DNA from 3 places in the Streptomyces sp. NPDC001902 genome. Region 2 is predicted to be linked to each of the others. Evidence: riboswitches for the same ligand, from Rfam matches in the RefSeq annotation. Region 2 holds a riboswitch; each other region holds the start of a gene.
The links. Region 2 has a riboswitch for S-adenosylmethionine ahead of ACFYYN_RS08755 (aminotransferase class V-fold PLP-dependent enzyme). Riboswitches for the same ligand answer to the same signal wherever they lie in the genome.
Positions count from the first base shown of each region.

Region 1 (5,065 bases), on a different contig from region 2:
GTTCCAGGTGCTGTCCTTGAGGACCTCGAAGGCCAGGTTGTCCTCCCGGTAGGAGGCGAACTCATACTTCCGCTTGCGTTCCTCGGTGTCGGTGACGTTGGAGAAGGCCACGTCGACCTTGCCGCTGTCGATGCCGACGAAGAGGTTCTCCCACGTCGAGTTCTTGAGCCGGGGCTCGAGTCCCAGCACCGCCGCGACCAGACGGCCGAGGTCGGGCTCGGCGCCGGTGAGGGTCTTCTGGTCGCCGCCGACGTACGCCAGCGGCGCGAAGCCGGCGGGCAGCGCGCCGACGCCGATGACCAGCTCGCCCTTGTCGGCGACGGCCTTGGGCAGTCCGGCGCTGATGGACTTCACCTCCGTCACCTTCAGCGTGGTCTCCTTGGCCGCGCCGTTGGACAGGCTGCCCACGGTGACCGTTCCGGTGGAGGATCCCGCGCCGATGGTGGCGGAGGCCTCGCTGTCGCTCCCGCAGGCGGCGAGTCCGCCGGCGAGGAGGGTGAGGGCGGCGGTGGCCGTCAGGGTACGGATGAGTCTGCCGCGAGGGCGAAGAGTGCGCATGGCCGTCCTTGTCCGTCGTCTGTCGTTCGTCGTTCGTCGTTCGTCGTTCGTCGTTCGTCGTTCGGTGGTCCGTGGAGCGCGGGGAAGCGGTCAGAGGACCTTGCTGAGGAATTCCTTCGTCCGCTCGTGTTCGGGGTGGTTCAGCACCCGCTCGGGCGGGCCCTGTTCGACGATCCGGCCCTCGTCGAGGAAGACGACGCGGTCGGCGACCTCCCGGGCGAAGCCGATCTCGTGGGTGACGATCACGAGGGTGGTGCCGCTGGTGGCCAGGTCCTTGATGACGGATAGCACCTCGCCGACGAGCTCCGGGTCGAGGGCGGAGGTGGGTTCGTCGAAGAGGATCACGCCGGGGCGCAGGGCGAGGGCCCGGGCGATGGCCACGCGCTGCTGCTGGCCACCGGACAACTGCCGGGGATAGGCCGCGGTCCGGTCGGCCAGCCCCACCCGGCCGAGCAGGGTGCGGGCCAGCTCGCGCGCCTCCGGCTTGCGCAGCCGGCCGGTCGCCACCGGGGCGGCGGCCACGTTGTCCAGCACGGTGAGGTGCGGGAAGAGGTTGAAGTTCTGGAAGACGAAGCCGATCCGGCTGCGCTGGGTGAGGATCACCCGCTCGCTCAGTTCCCTGAGGCGGGTGCCGTGCCGGCGTACGCCGATGAGCTCCCCGTCCAGACTGACGTGACCGGCCTCGGGCTTCTCCAGGTGGTTGATGACCCGCAGCAGCGTGGACTTGCCGGATCCGGACGGCCCGATGACGACGGTGACCTCCCCGGGCCGGACCGTCAGGCTGATCCCGTCCAGCACCCGGTGGGCGCCGTACCACTTGTGCACGTCGTGGACCTCGACGGCGGCCGGCCGTATGTCGGTGGTCATGTCGCGGTCTCCGTCCGGACGCGGGCCCGCAGGTCGCCCAGGGCGATCCGCAGTTTCTGCAGGGGGGTCGGCGGGACGGTGCGCAGCGCGCCGCGCGAGTAGTGCCGCTCGACGTAGAACTGGACGACGGAGACGACGCTGGTGAGGATCACGTACCAGACGGTGGCGACCAGCAGCAGCGGCACGATGTCGCCGGGGTAGGTGCTGCCCATGCTCTGGACCGAGCCGAACAGGTCGAGCAGCGAGACGTAGAAGACCAGCGAGGTCCCCTTGATCAGCCCGATGAGCTGGTTGACGTAGTTGGGGACGACGGACCGCAATGCCTGCGGAAGCACGATCCTGGCGAACTGGTAGCGCTTGGGCAGGCCGAGTGCGGCGGCCGCCTCGTGCTGGCCCTGGTCCACCGAGAGGATTCCGGCCCTCACCACCTCGGAGGCGTAGGCCGCCTCGTTCAGGCTCAGACCCACGACGGCCACCACCAAGTCGGTGGCGAGCCTGGACTCGTCGAAGGTGAGGAAGGCCGGCCCGAAGGGCACGCCCAGGCTCAACGTCTGGTACAGCGCACTGAAGTTGTACAGGAACAGCAGCACGACGATGAGCGGCACCGAGCGGAACAGCCAGGTGTACGTCCAGCTGACGGCGCGCAGCACGGGGCTGCCGGAGAGCCTGGCCAGTGCGAGCGCGATCCCGCCGAGCAGGCCGAGCACCGCGCTGTACGCGGCCACCTCCAGGGTGATGAGCAGCCCGTCCAGGATCAACGGCCGGACGAACCAGTACGCGAAGCGGTCCCACTGGTAGAAGGGGTTGGTCACCAGGCCGTGGGCGATCTGGGCGACGAGCACGAGCACGACCGCGGTGGCGATCCAGCGTCCGCGCCGCCGCAGCGGCAACACCCGCTGTGCGGTGGGGGGTCGTGGTGCGGGGAGCGTTCCGCCGGCGGGCGTTCCGGGCGGGGGCGGCACCGGCCGGGAGGACACGGCGATGCCGGGTGGTTCGGTCATGGGGGACTCCAGCGGTTCGGTACGCCCCGGTCGCGCACGCGGCAGCGGCCCCGCCGGGATCGGGTGTCCGGCGGGCGTGGCGATGGGACGGGGAGGCGGGCGGAGCGGGCCCGGGCGGGCCCGGGCGGGTCCGGGCGGGAGGGCACGCCGCCGCGTCAGCGGCGGGGGCCGGGGTTCAGGAAGCCGTCAGCCTTGACAGAGGGCGCGACAGTGCGCGGTACACGCGCAACAGGAGGCACCGGGGACGTGGTGCGCGGCGACGGGGAGCCGCGGGTGCGACGGGACGCGGCCGTGGGGCCGCTGTGCGGCCGTCCCCGGGGCTGCGTGCATCGTCGTCACCGTCACCGTTCCGCCCCGCGGGGCCTCGCGTCCACCGTCGTCATCGGACCGTCCGGTCCGGTCGTCATCCGGGGCGTCCCACCGCGACACGGGGGCCGCCGGCCGGCGAGCCGGGCTCGCGCCGGAGCTCATGACCGATCTGCGGCGTAAGTTAGGCACGGCCCCGTGGGAATGTCAACGACGCCGTCTCACATCGTGAGCGGTCCGATGAGACGCGTACGCGTCCCTTGACGCACGGGGTTTGACGACTCGACACTGATGGGCAGGTCACGATCGTCAGCGCCCACCACACCGCCCCGCGGCACGGTGGGTCATCGGCCCCGGCCCGCTGACCGGCAACCCTCACATCGCGGTGGGGTGCCCCGGGTGACGACCTGGTCCCGTCGGCGCGGCGGGGCAAGCGCGGTCCCGCGTCCTGCGGGCCCCGAGCCGGGGAGGTGGACATGCCCAGGGCACGAGCCCTCCTCCTCACCCGACGTCTGCACATCGACTTCCTGCGCGTCTGCAGCTCGTTCGGCGCGGCCGGCTGACCTCCACCCAGGACCTTCAGCCGTCCCGCCGCCGGTGCCCCCAGGGGGCGACCGGCGGCCCGCCACGCCTTGGAGAGGGCATGACCGAGACGATCCCGCTCGACCCCGCACTCCACGCCTCCTGTTCGGCTCTGCCGCGCGCGTCCCGTCCCGACCGCTTCCGCAGCCGCATCGGTGTCGACCTCGCCGGCGGCTTCTACCCCGCGCCACGCCGGTACGAGCTGTTCCTGTCGCCGGGGTGCCCGCTCTCGCAACGGGTCGCCATCACCCTCGACCTGCTGGGGCTGCGGGACTCCGTCGTCACGACGCCCGTCCCTGCGGGAGCCGTCGGCGACACCGCCCTCGCCGCGCTGCGCGCGGCCTACGAGGCCACGTGGCACCACTACGACGGACCGCTCACCGTGCCCGCGCTGTGCGACCGGTGGACCGGGCGGGTCGTCAGCAACCACACCCCGGACATCCTCGGCGACCTCGCGGGCCGCCTCGGCGCCGAGGGCTGCGCCTCCGTACCCCCGCTGTGTCCCCCGGCCCTCCTGCCCGACATCGAGGCCCTCCGGCACACGGTCGACACGGGCGTGACGAGAGCCGCCGAACTGGCCGCGGACGGGGCACCGGCCGACCGTGACGCAGCCCTGCGGACCCTGCACGCCACCCTCGACCTGCTGGACCGCCGGCTGGCCTGCGGGCCCTACGTCCTGGGTGGCCACCTGACCGCCGCCGACGTCGACGTGTGGGTGGCCCTCTCCCACCTCGCGAGCGGTCTGCTCTGCTCCTACGGCCGCCTCACGGCGTACGTCGCCCGTCTCGGCGGGCACCCGGCGTTCCGTGCGCAGCGGACGGCCGCCGCGCTCGCGTCCGCCCCCTGACGCACGCAGCCGTCCCCGCCCTCGCCAGGGGGGCGGAGGTCGGGGACGGCTGCATGGGTCCGCGGGTCCGGCCGCTCAGGCGTCCTCGGCCGGAAGGGCGTACAGACCGGGGAGGTTGACCACGACGGCCTCCTGGGTGCTGCGGGCGATGACGACCACGGCCTCCTGCGCGGGGTCGGGGTTCTCCTCGCGGTGCGGCACGAACGGGGGGACGAAGACGTAGTCGCCGGGCGAGGTGCGCAGGCGCACCTCCTCGGGCGCGTCGCCCGAGTCGTCCAGGAAGACGAACTCGGGGTGCCCGCTCACCACGTAGATCGCGGTCTCGGACGCGCCGTGGTGGTGGTCGGAGGACGCCGTCGCCGGGGCCACGTGGGTCTGGCCCATCCACAGCTTCTCGGAGCCCACGGTCCGTCCGCTGACGGCGGCGAACCTGCGCATCCCGCCGGTCTGCGCCGTCCCGCCGTCCAGGGCGCCCGCGCGGATGTGGTGCAGCCGGGTCCGCAGGGGCGCAGCCGCCTGCCCGGGCGCGTCGTGGAGATGGGGGTGGAAGCCTTCACCGGGGTTCGTCAGGGGCTCGCTCATGGCCGGGACGCTAGAGCGGCCCCGAAAAGGATGTCAAGAAGTGTCCTTTGTGCTTCACCTGCGGCAATGCTGCCGCAATGTACGGAGCACGGCGGCCGAACCCCCGGGCCGGGCGGGCCGGTTGGGGCATGATGGGCCCATGCATATCTCCGCGAAGGCGGACTACGCCACGCGGGCTCTGCTGGAGCTCGCCTGTGAGCCTGCCCGCCCCCTGACCTGCGAGGCCATCGCCTCCGCGCAGCAGATCCCGTTCCGCTTCCTGAAGTCCGTGGTGAGCGAACTGCGCAAGGCCGGGCTGGTGCGCAGTCAGCGCGGCTGCGAG
Region 1 covers NZ_JBIATA010000006.1:274,206-279,270, forward strand. The annotation lists gene ACFYYN_RS13750 (ABC transporter substrate-binding protein) at 1-558, opposite strand, end outside; gene ACFYYN_RS13755 (amino acid ABC transporter ATP-binding protein) at 649-1,425, opposite strand; gene ACFYYN_RS13760 (amino acid ABC transporter permease) at 1,422-2,426, opposite strand; SAM riboswitch class IV at 2,788-2,901, opposite strand; SAM riboswitch class IV at 3,071-3,174, shown strand; gene ACFYYN_RS13765 (glutathione S-transferase C-terminal domain-containing protein) at 3,376-4,161, shown strand; gene ACFYYN_RS13770 (cupin domain-containing protein) at 4,237-4,743, opposite strand; gene ACFYYN_RS13775 (RrF2 family transcriptional regulator) at 4,883-5,065, shown strand, end outside.
Region 1: it holds a riboswitch for S-adenosylmethionine, as region 2 does, so the genes downstream of both, ACFYYN_RS13760 (amino acid ABC transporter permease) here and ACFYYN_RS08755 (aminotransferase class V-fold PLP-dependent enzyme) in region 2, are expected to answer to the same signal.

Region 2 (5,065 bases):
CGATCAACGCGATCACCTGGGTGGTCCGGATCTCGTTCTTCGTGCTGCCGGTGCTGGTCTTCGTCGTCACCAAGCGGATCTGCCTGGGTCTGCAGCGACGCGACCGCGACAAGGTGCTGCACGGTCGCGAGACCGGCATCATCAAGCGGCTCCCGCACGGTGAGTTCATCGAGATCCACGAGCCGCTGGAGCAGGGCTCGCTGTTCAAGCTCACCCAGCACGAGCAGCCCAAGCCGCTCGAGGTCGGCCCCGAGGTCGACGAGAACGGCGTGGAGAAGAAGGTCGGCCCCACCGCGAAGCTGCGCGCGAAGCTGTCCCGCGGCTACTACGGCGAGGGGACGCAGATCGACAAGCCCACGGTCGAGGAGTACGAGGAGATCACGAGCGGCCACGGTCACCACTGATCACTGAAGCTGTGCCACCGGGCAGGGTCCCGTCCATCCGATGGACGGGGCCCTTTCCCGTTCCCCGGCGCCGATAGGCTGGAGCCGAAGGATTCCCGTCGCACGTCAGACCCCATGGAGTGTGGACCATGAGCGTTGTGAACCCCGCCGGAGGCGCATCAATGGCGGGCGGCTCCTGGCCCGACGTCCTGGGTGCGCTGCTGAACGGCAAGGACCTGACCGCCGCGGAGGCGGCGTGGGCGATGGACCGGATCATGAGCGGTGAGGCCTCGGACGCCCAGGTCGCCGGCTTCATGGTGGCGCTGCGGGCCAAGGGGGAGACCGTCGAGGAGGTCACCGGCCTCGTCGAGTCGATGTACGCGCACGCGGAGCCGCTGCACATCCCCGGCCCCGCCGTGGACATCGTCGGCACCGGCGGCGACCGGGCCAGGACGGTGAACATCTCGACGATGTCCGCCATCGTCATCGCCGGCACGGGGGCCAAGGTTGTCAAGCACGGCAACCGCGCCGCCAGCAGCGCCAGCGGCGCCTCCGACGTCCTGGAGAAGCTCGGCATCAACCTCGACCTGCCCGCCGACCGGGTGGCGAAGGTCGCCGAGGACACCGGGATCACCTTCTGCTTCGCGGCGAAGTTCCACCCCGCGATGCGGTTCGCCGCCCCGGCCCGCCGCGACCTGGGCATCCCCACCTCGTTCAACATCCTCGGCCCGCTGACCAACCCGGCACGCGTGGGCGCCTCCGCCGTGGGGTGCTTCGACACCCGGATGGCCGGGCTGATCGCCGGCGTGCTGGCCCGCCGCGGCTCCTCCGCGCTGGTGTTCCGGGGCGACGACGGGCTGGACGAGCTCACCGTCACGTCCACCTCCCAGGTGTGGGTGGTGCGGGACGGGAAGGTCGAGCAGGAGTCCTTCGACCCGCGCGACGTCGGCATCGAACTGGTGCCGATCGAGGCGCTGCGGGGCGCGGACGCGGCGTACAACGCCGACGTCGCCCGGCGGCTGCTGGCCGGCGAGACGGGCCCGGTGCGTGACGCGGTGCTGCTCAACTCGGCGGCCGCGCTGGTGGCGCTGGAGGGCGCGGGCGGCTCGCTGACCGACCGGATCGCGGCCGGGATCGCCCGGGCGGCCGAGTCGGTCGACTCGGGTGCGGCCGCGCGGACGCTCGAGCGGTGGGCGGCGGCCACGCAGGCGTAGTCGCGGGAACGACCGTGGAGGGCCGGGGCCGTTGCCCCGGCCCTCCGTGCTGTCCGCCCGCGGGCGGACCGTCCGGGATGCGGACCGCGGCTTGCGGCGCCCCGCGCGTGTGGCATGATGCTGCGCAGGTCACGAGTGACAGCGACACGGCCCCGGCCCGCTGTCCGGCAACCCTCCTTCCGTGGCGGGGTGCCCCGGGTGATGACCAGGCCGCAGGCAGCGAGGTCTGCGGCAAGCGCGGTCAGAGGAGTTCCTCCATGAGCAAGCGAATGCGCTAGGGCCTTTCGGGCCCCCAGCCGTCCTCCCCCCTCCCCGGGCCTTCGCCCGTCGTGCCGAGGGCTGTTCCGTCATCACTGACGTCCCGTCACTCCCGCATGCTCCCAGGAGAGTTCGCCATGTCGCTGCGCCCTGCCCTGCCCTCGTCCGTCCACGCCGCGCTGCCCGTGCTCGGGCGCGACGTCCTCGTGCCGCTCGTGACCGGGGGCGAGGTCGGCTACGCCGCCCTCGACTACGCGGCCAGCGCGCCCGCCCTGCAGCGGGTCTGGGACGACGTGGCGGCCTACGCGCCGTACTACGGCAGTGTCCACCGGGGGGCCGGCTACCTCTCGCAGCTGTCGACGGACCTGTTCGAGCAGAGCCGTGCCACGGTCGCGGAGTTCCTCGGCTGCCGCCCCGACGACCAGGTGGTCTTCACCCGTTCGACCACCGACTCGCTGAACCTGCTGGCCGCCGCCGTACCGGCCGGCACGAGCGTCTTCGTCTTCGAGACCGAGCACCACGCGTCCCTGCTGCCGTGGCGGAACGCCGACGTGACCTACCTGGGCGCCCCCCGCACCCCGGGGGAGGCCGTGGCGACACTGGAGCGGGCACTGGCCGCCCGGGAGTCGTACGGACCGGCGCTGGTCTGCGTGACCGGGGCGTCCAACGTGACCGGCGAGCTGTGGCCGGTGCGGGAGCTGGCCGCGGCGGCCCACGCGCACGGGGCCCGGATCGTGCTGGACGCGGCGCAGCTGGCCCCGCACCACCCGGTGGACATCGCCGAACTCGACGTGGACTGGGTGGCCTTCTCCGGGCACAAGCTGTACGCGCCGTTCGGCTCCGGTGTGCTCGCCGGCCGCGCCGACTGGCTGTGTGCGGCCGAGCCCTACCTGGCCGGGGGCGGCGCCTCGCGGCGGGTGGCCCGGCGCGCGGACGGCGGCGTGGACGTCGACTGGCACACCACGGCCGCCCGGCACGAGGCCGGCTCGCCCAACGTCATCGGCGCCTACGCGATCGCCTCGGCCTGCCGCGTGCTGACGGAGGCCGGGTTCGACCGGCTGGTCGAGCGCGAGCAGGCGCTGGTGGCGCGGGTGCGGGCCGGACTGGCCGAGGTGCCCGAGGTGAAGGTGCTGTCGCTGTTCGGCGACGACGCCCCCCGGGTCGGCGTCATCTCCTTCGTCGTCGAGGGCTGGAACAGCTCCCACTTCGCGGCGGCGCTCTCCGCCGAGTACGGCATCGGCGTCCGCGACGGCCTCTTCTGCGCGCACCCCCTGGTGCGCACCCTGCTCGGCGGCGTTGACCAGGAGCCGGGTGAGTGCGGGGCCCCCGACGCCGCCTCCGGCGAGCCCGCCCGGCCTTCGGCCGGGGGTGCCCCCACGCTCAACGCCATCCGCGTCTCGTTCGGCGCGGGCACCCCGGACGAGCACGTGGAGCGCTTCGTCGCCGCGGTGCGGGAGCTCGTGGCGGACGGTGCCAAGTGGCGCTACCGCACCGAGGACGGCCGCTGCGTCCCGGACCGGGACCAGGCCTGAGCGGCCCGGTCCGGCCCCGCAGCACCGCGCCGGGCGGACCGGTTACGCGTCCAGGCCGATGGCGAAGGCCGTCTCGAGGTCGTGCTGGGAGTAGGTGCGGAAGGCCACGTGCGTGTCCGTGGCCTCGACACCGGGGATCTTGCTGATCCGGCCGGGGATGACGTCCGCGAGCTCGTCGTGCCGGGCCACCCGCACCATGGCGACCAGGTCGTACGTGCCCGTGACGGAGTAGACCTCGCTGACGCTGTCGAGCGCGGCGATGGACTCCGCGATCTCGGGGATACGGTCGACGCTGGTCTTGATGAGCACGATCGCGGTGATCACGGCTGTAGGTCTCCTTGGGTCGCCCTGGCTGCGGGCTCAAGCTTAGGCGTTGCGCGATAGCACACCCACGCGCACAGGAAGCCGAAGACGAAGCCGGTGATGTGGGCGAGGTAGGCCACCCCGGGACCGGTCTGCTGGATCTCGCCGGCGAGCCACTGCAGCACGAACCAGAAGATCAGCACCATCCAGGCCGGGAAGCGCAGCGGCAGGAAGAAGAGGAAGGGGAAGACACTGGTGACCCGGGCCTTGGGGTAGAGGTAGAGGTACGCGCCGAGCACCCCCGAGATCGCGCCGGACGCCCCGACCAGGGTCTGGGTCGAGGAGGCGTGTCCGAGCGCGTAGCCGTACGTCGCCAGGTAGCCCGAGACGACGTAGAAGAGCAGGAACCGGAAGCGGCCCATGCGGTTCTCGACGTTGTCGCCGAAGACCCAGAGGAACAGCATGTTGCCGAGCAGGTGGACCCAACTGCCGTGGACGAACAGTGCGGTGAGCACCGACACGAACGGCGAGGTGGCGAAGGACCCCAGCGGCGGGCAGTCAGCCGGCATCGGCACCTGCGCCAGGGGGATCCGGCCGTGCCAGAGCTCGGCGGGGATGACACCCCAGCGGGCGAAGTACGTCGCCTGGGCGCACACCTGATCGTGGCCCATGCCGTACATGTAGTTGAGCCCGGAGGACGGGCTGATGAGGAAGAGCGACGCGCACAGCCCGATCAGGGCGTACGTCACCACGGGTGTGCGGTGGACGGGGTTCTTGTCGTACACCGGGATGACCATGGACCGATCATGACGGAACGGGCGTAACGGTCGCGGGGCGCCTCGCCGCAGCGCGGGGGACCACCGAGGCCGTAGGGTGACCGGAACGCATCCGCGCGACCGAGGAGACGACCGATGCCGGTGCCCCTGCCGACCGCCACGACCCGCTGGCGTTGCTCCCTGTGCGGCAACCTGACCCGGTTCGACGTCACCCGCTCCAGCAAGGTCGTCGAGTACGTCCACCTGGACCTGGCGGGCGAGCCCACGGTCGAGGAGCGCGAGGTGCTCAGCGAGTCCGTGGAGTCGGTGCGCTGCCGCTGGTGCAACGCCGTGGACCAGGTCGAGCTGGTCGACCGCCCCGGCGCGGCGGCGGCGACGCAGGCCTGAGCGCCGCCGGGGACAATAGAAGAATGCGGCGCGGCCAGAGAGGTTGAAGGAGGCCGGGGAGGCGCCCACGGACTGGACGGGAGTGACGGGTGGACGGGACCGGCGGTAACCCGGGCCGCGGCGACGAAGCGGCCGCGCCCGAGGCTACGGCTGCGCCGGAGGAGTCCGTCCACGGCGAGTCGCTGGACCGGCCGCTGCCCGAGGGCGTACGG
Region 2 covers NZ_JBIATA010000004.1:1,723-6,787, reverse strand. The annotation lists gene qcrB (cytochrome bc1 complex cytochrome b subunit) at 1-404, shown strand, start outside; gene trpD (anthranilate phosphoribosyltransferase) at 533-1,597, shown strand; SAM riboswitch class IV at 1,725-1,841, shown strand; gene ACFYYN_RS08755 (aminotransferase class V-fold PLP-dependent enzyme) at 1,993-3,387, shown strand; gene ACFYYN_RS08750 (Lrp/AsnC family transcriptional regulator) at 3,430-3,711, opposite strand; gene ACFYYN_RS08745 (rhomboid family intramembrane serine protease) at 3,708-4,487, opposite strand; gene ACFYYN_RS08740 (hypothetical protein) at 4,602-4,853, shown strand; gene ACFYYN_RS08735 (NYN domain-containing protein) at 4,943-5,065, shown strand, end outside.

Region 3 (5,065 bases), on a different contig from region 2:
GGCGAATAATCCGGGGCAACTCGGACCGGACATAAGCGGCCAACGCGACAAACGCGACGTGAATTTGGCGATAAATCGTCGACAAGGCCACCCCGGGGAAGAGGGGTTGCGCAGAGCGTTGCAGGGAGTTGCGAGCCGTCGAGGGCAACTGTACAGGCCTTCAACTACCGCTCCGCACACAGGGGGTGCGGGTGGTCCCCGGCACCCCCTGTCGCCCGCGGGCCGTGCGGCTCAGCAGCCTCCGGCGACCGCCGGGATGATCGAGACGGACGCGCCCTCGCCCACCGTGGTCTGCAGACCCTCGGAGAAGCGGACGTCGTCGTCGTTGACGTAGACGTTCACGAAACGGCGCAGCTTGCCCGTGTCGTCCAGGACCCGCGCGGAGATGCCGGGGTGGCTCTGCTCCAGCGAGTCGATGACCTCGGCCAGGGTGCCGCCCTCGGCGGGGACCTCGGCACGGCCGCCGGTGTAGGTGCGGAGGATGGTCGGGATGCGGACGGTAGCGCTCATGATGCTGGGTTCACCTTCAGTCTGGGTCGGCCGGTGCGGTCGGGGTCAGCCCGCCAGGCCTGCGGCGCGGAACGCGTCGAGGCTCGGGCGGATGGTGGCCGTGGGGCGGGAGGTCGGTGCGACGGCGTCCAGCGTCTTGAGGCCGTCGCCGGTGTTGAGGACGACGGTCTCACCGGCCGGGTCGAGCTGCCCGTTCTCGATGAGCTTGCGCAGCACGCCGACCGTCACGCCGCCGGCCGTCTCGGCGAAGATCCCCTCGGTCCGGGCGAGCAGCTGGATGGCGTCCACCACCTGCTCGTCGGTGACGTCCTCGACGGCGCCGCCCGTGCGGCGGGCGATGTCCAGCACGTACGGGCCGTCGGCCGGGTTGCCGATGGCCAGCGACTTGGCGATCGTGTTCGGCTTCTGCGGGCGCACCACGTCGTGGCCGGCCTTGAAGGCGGTCGAGACCGGGGAGCAGCCCTCGGCCTGCGCCCCGTAGATGCGGTAGGGCTTCTCCTCCACCAGGCCGAGCTTGATCAGCTCCCGCAGCCCCTTGTCGATCTTCGTCAGCTGCGAGCCCGAGGCGATCGGGATGACGATGTTGTCCGGCAGGCGCCAGCCCAGCTGCTCGCAGATCTCGTACGCGAGCGTCTTGGAGCCCTCGCCGTAGTAGGGGCGCAGGTTGACGTTGACGAAGCCCCAGCCCTCGCCGATCGGGTCGCCGATCAGCTCGCTGCAGAAGCGGTTGACGTCGTCGTAGGTGCCCTCGATGCCGACCAGCTCGCCGCCGTAGACCGCGGCCATGACGACCTTGCCCTCCTCCAGGTCGTGCGGGATGAACACGCACGAGTGGAAGCCGGCCCGGGCGGCCGCGGCGCCCACGGCGCCGGCCAGGTTGCCGGTGGAGGAGCAGGACAGGGTGGTGAGGCCGAAGGTGCGGGCGGCCTCCAGGGCGATGGCGACGACCCGGTCCTTGAAGGAGTGGGTCGGGTTGCCGGAGTCGTCCTTGACGTGCAGGCCGCCGGTGACGCCCAGTTCGCGGGCGAGGTTGTCCGCCTTGACCAGCTTGGTGAAGCCCGGGTTGAGGTTGGGCTTGGAGGCCACGTCCGCGGGGACGGGCAGCAGCGGCGCGTAGCGCCAGATGTTGTCCGGCCCGGACTCGATCCGCTTGCGGAGGGTCTCGGGGTCGCCGCCCGGGAGGTCGTACGCCACTTCGAGCGGCCCGAAACAGACCTCGCAGGCGAAGATGGGTTCCAGCGGGAAACGCTCACCGCACTCGCGGCAGGAGAGCGCGGACGCGGGGCCGAAGGCGGAATCGGTGGACGCGGGTGCAACGGTCTGCGCAGCCATGTCAGGCGAGGCCCTTTCTCCTCATCTTCCTCACGGCGCATTTCGCCGCGAGACGGAATTGGCACCTTCCCCACCTGGACCTCGCGGTCGGCGGGAGGGTTGCCGGGGCTTCAACGGGCCGTTCCCTCTGCCCCTCTGGATGAGCGGTATGGCACCGGGCGCAGGGCCCGGGCATTTGTCGGACGGGGCGCGATCACCGCGGACATACGATGGTCATGCCTCGTGTTCAAGACTGTAACCGACGACCTCGAACCTGGTCATGGGCCGTCCGTCCTGCGAGACGGGCAGAAACGGAGCAACCCGGTGCTCGACGAGGTGGCCGGCTGGCTGCAGCGGCGGTCCTGGACCGCCGACCACAGGCCCCTGCCGCAACTGCTCGCCGCCAAGCGCGCCGCGGGCGCGCGCGGCACGGTCAGCGTCGTGCTGCCCGCCCTCGACGAGGAGGCCACGGTCGGGGCGATCGTCGGGACGATCCGCCGCGAGCTGATGAGCGAGGCGGTGCCGCTGGTCGACGAACTCGTCGTGCTGGACTCCGGGTCGACCGACCGCACGGCCGAGGTCGCCGCGGCCGCGGGCGCGGTCGTCGTCCACCGGGACGAGGTGCTCCCGCGGCTGCCCGCGCTGCCCGGCAAGGGCGAGGTCCTGTGGCGCTCGCTGCTCGTGACGCGCGGGGAGATCGTCTGCTTCGTCGACTCCGACCTGCGCGAGTTCGACGCGCGGTTCGTGTCGGGGATCGTCGGGCCGCTGCTCACGGACCCGGACGTGCAGCTGGTCAAGGCGATGTACGACCGGCCCCTGGAGACCGGCGGCACGGTGGTCCCGGCCGGCGGGGGCCGGGTGACGGAGCTGGTGGCGCGGCCGCTGCTCAACCTGCACTGGCCGCAGCTGGCGGGTTTCGTCCAGCCGCTGGGCGGCGAGTACGCGGCGCGCCGCTCGCTGCTGGAGCGGCTGCCGTTCCCCGTCGGGTACGGGGTCGAGCTCGGGCTGCTGGTGGACGCGCTCAACACGGTCGGGCTCGACGCGCTGGCCCAGGTCGACGTGGGGGTCCGGCACCACCGGCACCAGGACGGCCAGGCACTGGGCCGCATGGCCGCGGCGATCTACCGGACGGCGCAGATCCGCTTGGCCAGGGGCCATCTCGTGCGGCCCGTCCTCACGCAGTTCGACCGCTCCCCGGACGGCGGTTTCGAGCCCCGCGTCCACGAGGTCGCGACGGATGAGCGCCCCCCGATGCGGACGGTCCCCGAATACGCCCACCGCGCGGTGGCGTGACGCCTGACCCGGGGTTTGTGGGCAGGCGGTCCGCCGCCAGGCGGAACGGGTAGGCACAAACCCCCGACGGCGCCGCGCCTGTGCGGTACCGCGGGTGTCGTCGGCGTGTGCACGCCGGTGGGTGGGGTGCGCCCACCCGTCCCGCCCAGCGGGACGACTGCCCGCAACCCCCCAGGCCGAACCCGCGGCGACCCGCAACAGGTCACGGCCGGAAACCCCCGGCTGGGCTAGCTCGTACGTTTGCGGCCGGGGATGCGTGGCTAGGCTGGCCGCATGGTCGCATCGCATGCCGCGCGCGTACTGGTCGCGTCCAACCGCGGCCCCGTGTCGTACAGCCTCCGCGAGGACGGCACGCTCACCGCCCGCCGCGGCGGCGGCGGACTCGTGTCGGGCCTGAGCGCGATCGGGCCGGACGCGGACGCCGTCTGGGTCTGCGCGGCGCTCGGCGAGGGGGACCGGGCCGCCGTCCTGCGCAGTTCCGGGGGCACGGGCCGGCTGCCCACCGCCGACACCGGCGGCCAGCACGTACGGATGCTGGACATCCCGGCGGACACCTTCGCGTCGGCCTACAACGGCATCGCCAACTCGGTGCTGTGGTTCATCCACCACATGCTGTTCCAGACCCCGCTGGAACCCGTCTTCGACGAGGACTTCCGCGAGCAGTGGGCGGCGTACGTGGCGTACAACGCCGCCTTCGCCGACGCGCTGGCCGACGAGGCGGGCCAGGGCGCGGCCGTCCTGGTGCAGGACTACCACCTGGCGCTGGTGCCGCAGCTGCTCCGCTCGCGCCGCCCCGACCTGCGCATCGGCCACTTCTCGCACACCCCGTGGGCCCCGCCGGACTACTTCCGCCTGCTGCCCGACGACGTCGCCGCGGAGGTGCTGAGCGGCATCCTCGGCGCCGACCGGGCCGGCTTCCTGACCCGGCGCTGGGCGGACGCCTTCGCCGCGTGCTGCGCCGACGTCCTGGGCGCCTCCGTCATCCGTGACGAGGGCAGCCTCACGATCACCTACAAGGGCCGCACCACGCGGATCGGGGTGCACGGCCTCGGCGCGGACGCCGACTTCCTGCGGGAGCGGGCGCACCAGCCGGACGTGGACGAGCGCCTGGCGTCGCTGCAGGAGGCCGTGGGCGGTCCGGACCGCAAGGTCATCGTGCGCGTGGACCGCACCGAGCTGTCGAAGAACATCATCCGCGGCCTGCTCGCGTACGCGCAGCTGCTGCGCGACCACCCCGAATGGCAGGGGCGCGTGGTGCACATCGCCTTCGCCTACCCCTCCCGTCACGACCTGGCCGTATACCGGGAGTACACGGACGAGGTCTCCGACCTGGCCGAGGAGATCAACGAGGAGTTCGCCACGCCGGGCTGGCAGCCGGTGGTCCTGCACGTCAAGGACGACTTCGCGCGCTCCCTGGCCGCCTACCGCCTGGCGGACGTCGCGCTGGTCAACCCGATCCGCGACGGCATGAACCTGGTGGCCAAGGAGATCCCGGTCGTCTCGGACGACGGCGTGGCGCTGGTGCTCTCCCGCGAGGCGGGGGCGTACGAGGAGCTGGCCGACGACGCGTTCGTGGTCAACCCGTACGACATCCGGGCCACGGCCAACGCCCTCCACCAGGCGCTGTCCGTCTCGCACGGCGAGCGGGCCGAGGCCACCAAGCGACTCGCGGCGGCCTCGACGGCGCTCCCCCCGCAACAGTGGTTCCTGGACCAGCTGCGGGCGCTGGGCTAGGAACGTGAGCGCGCCCGCCGGCTGATCCCCAGCCGGATGCGTCCGGCGGTCGTGCCCAGGGCGAGGTAGGTCTCCACCTCCGGCAGCGGCGCGCGGCGGGCGAGCGGGTCCAGCCCCACGACGAGCGCGACCGGTCCGCCGCCCGAGACGAAGGCGGACCACCGGTCCCCGGCCGCGACCTCCAGCAGCGGGCCGCCGTCCGGGCCGCGCACCGTGG
Region 3 covers NZ_JBIATA010000001.1:544,234-549,298, reverse strand. The annotation lists gene ACFYYN_RS02580 (ubiquitin-like small modifier protein 1) at 232-510, opposite strand; gene thrC (threonine synthase) at 556-1,842, opposite strand; SAM riboswitch class I at 1,861-1,988, opposite strand; gene ACFYYN_RS02570 (glucosyl-3-phosphoglycerate synthase) at 2,146-3,114, shown strand; gene ACFYYN_RS02565 (alpha,alpha-trehalose-phosphate synthase (UDP-forming)) at 3,388-4,848, shown strand; gene ACFYYN_RS02560 (hypothetical protein) at 4,845-5,065, opposite strand, start outside.
Region 3: it holds a riboswitch for S-adenosylmethionine, as region 2 does, so the genes downstream of both, thrC (threonine synthase) here and ACFYYN_RS08755 (aminotransferase class V-fold PLP-dependent enzyme) in region 2, are expected to answer to the same signal.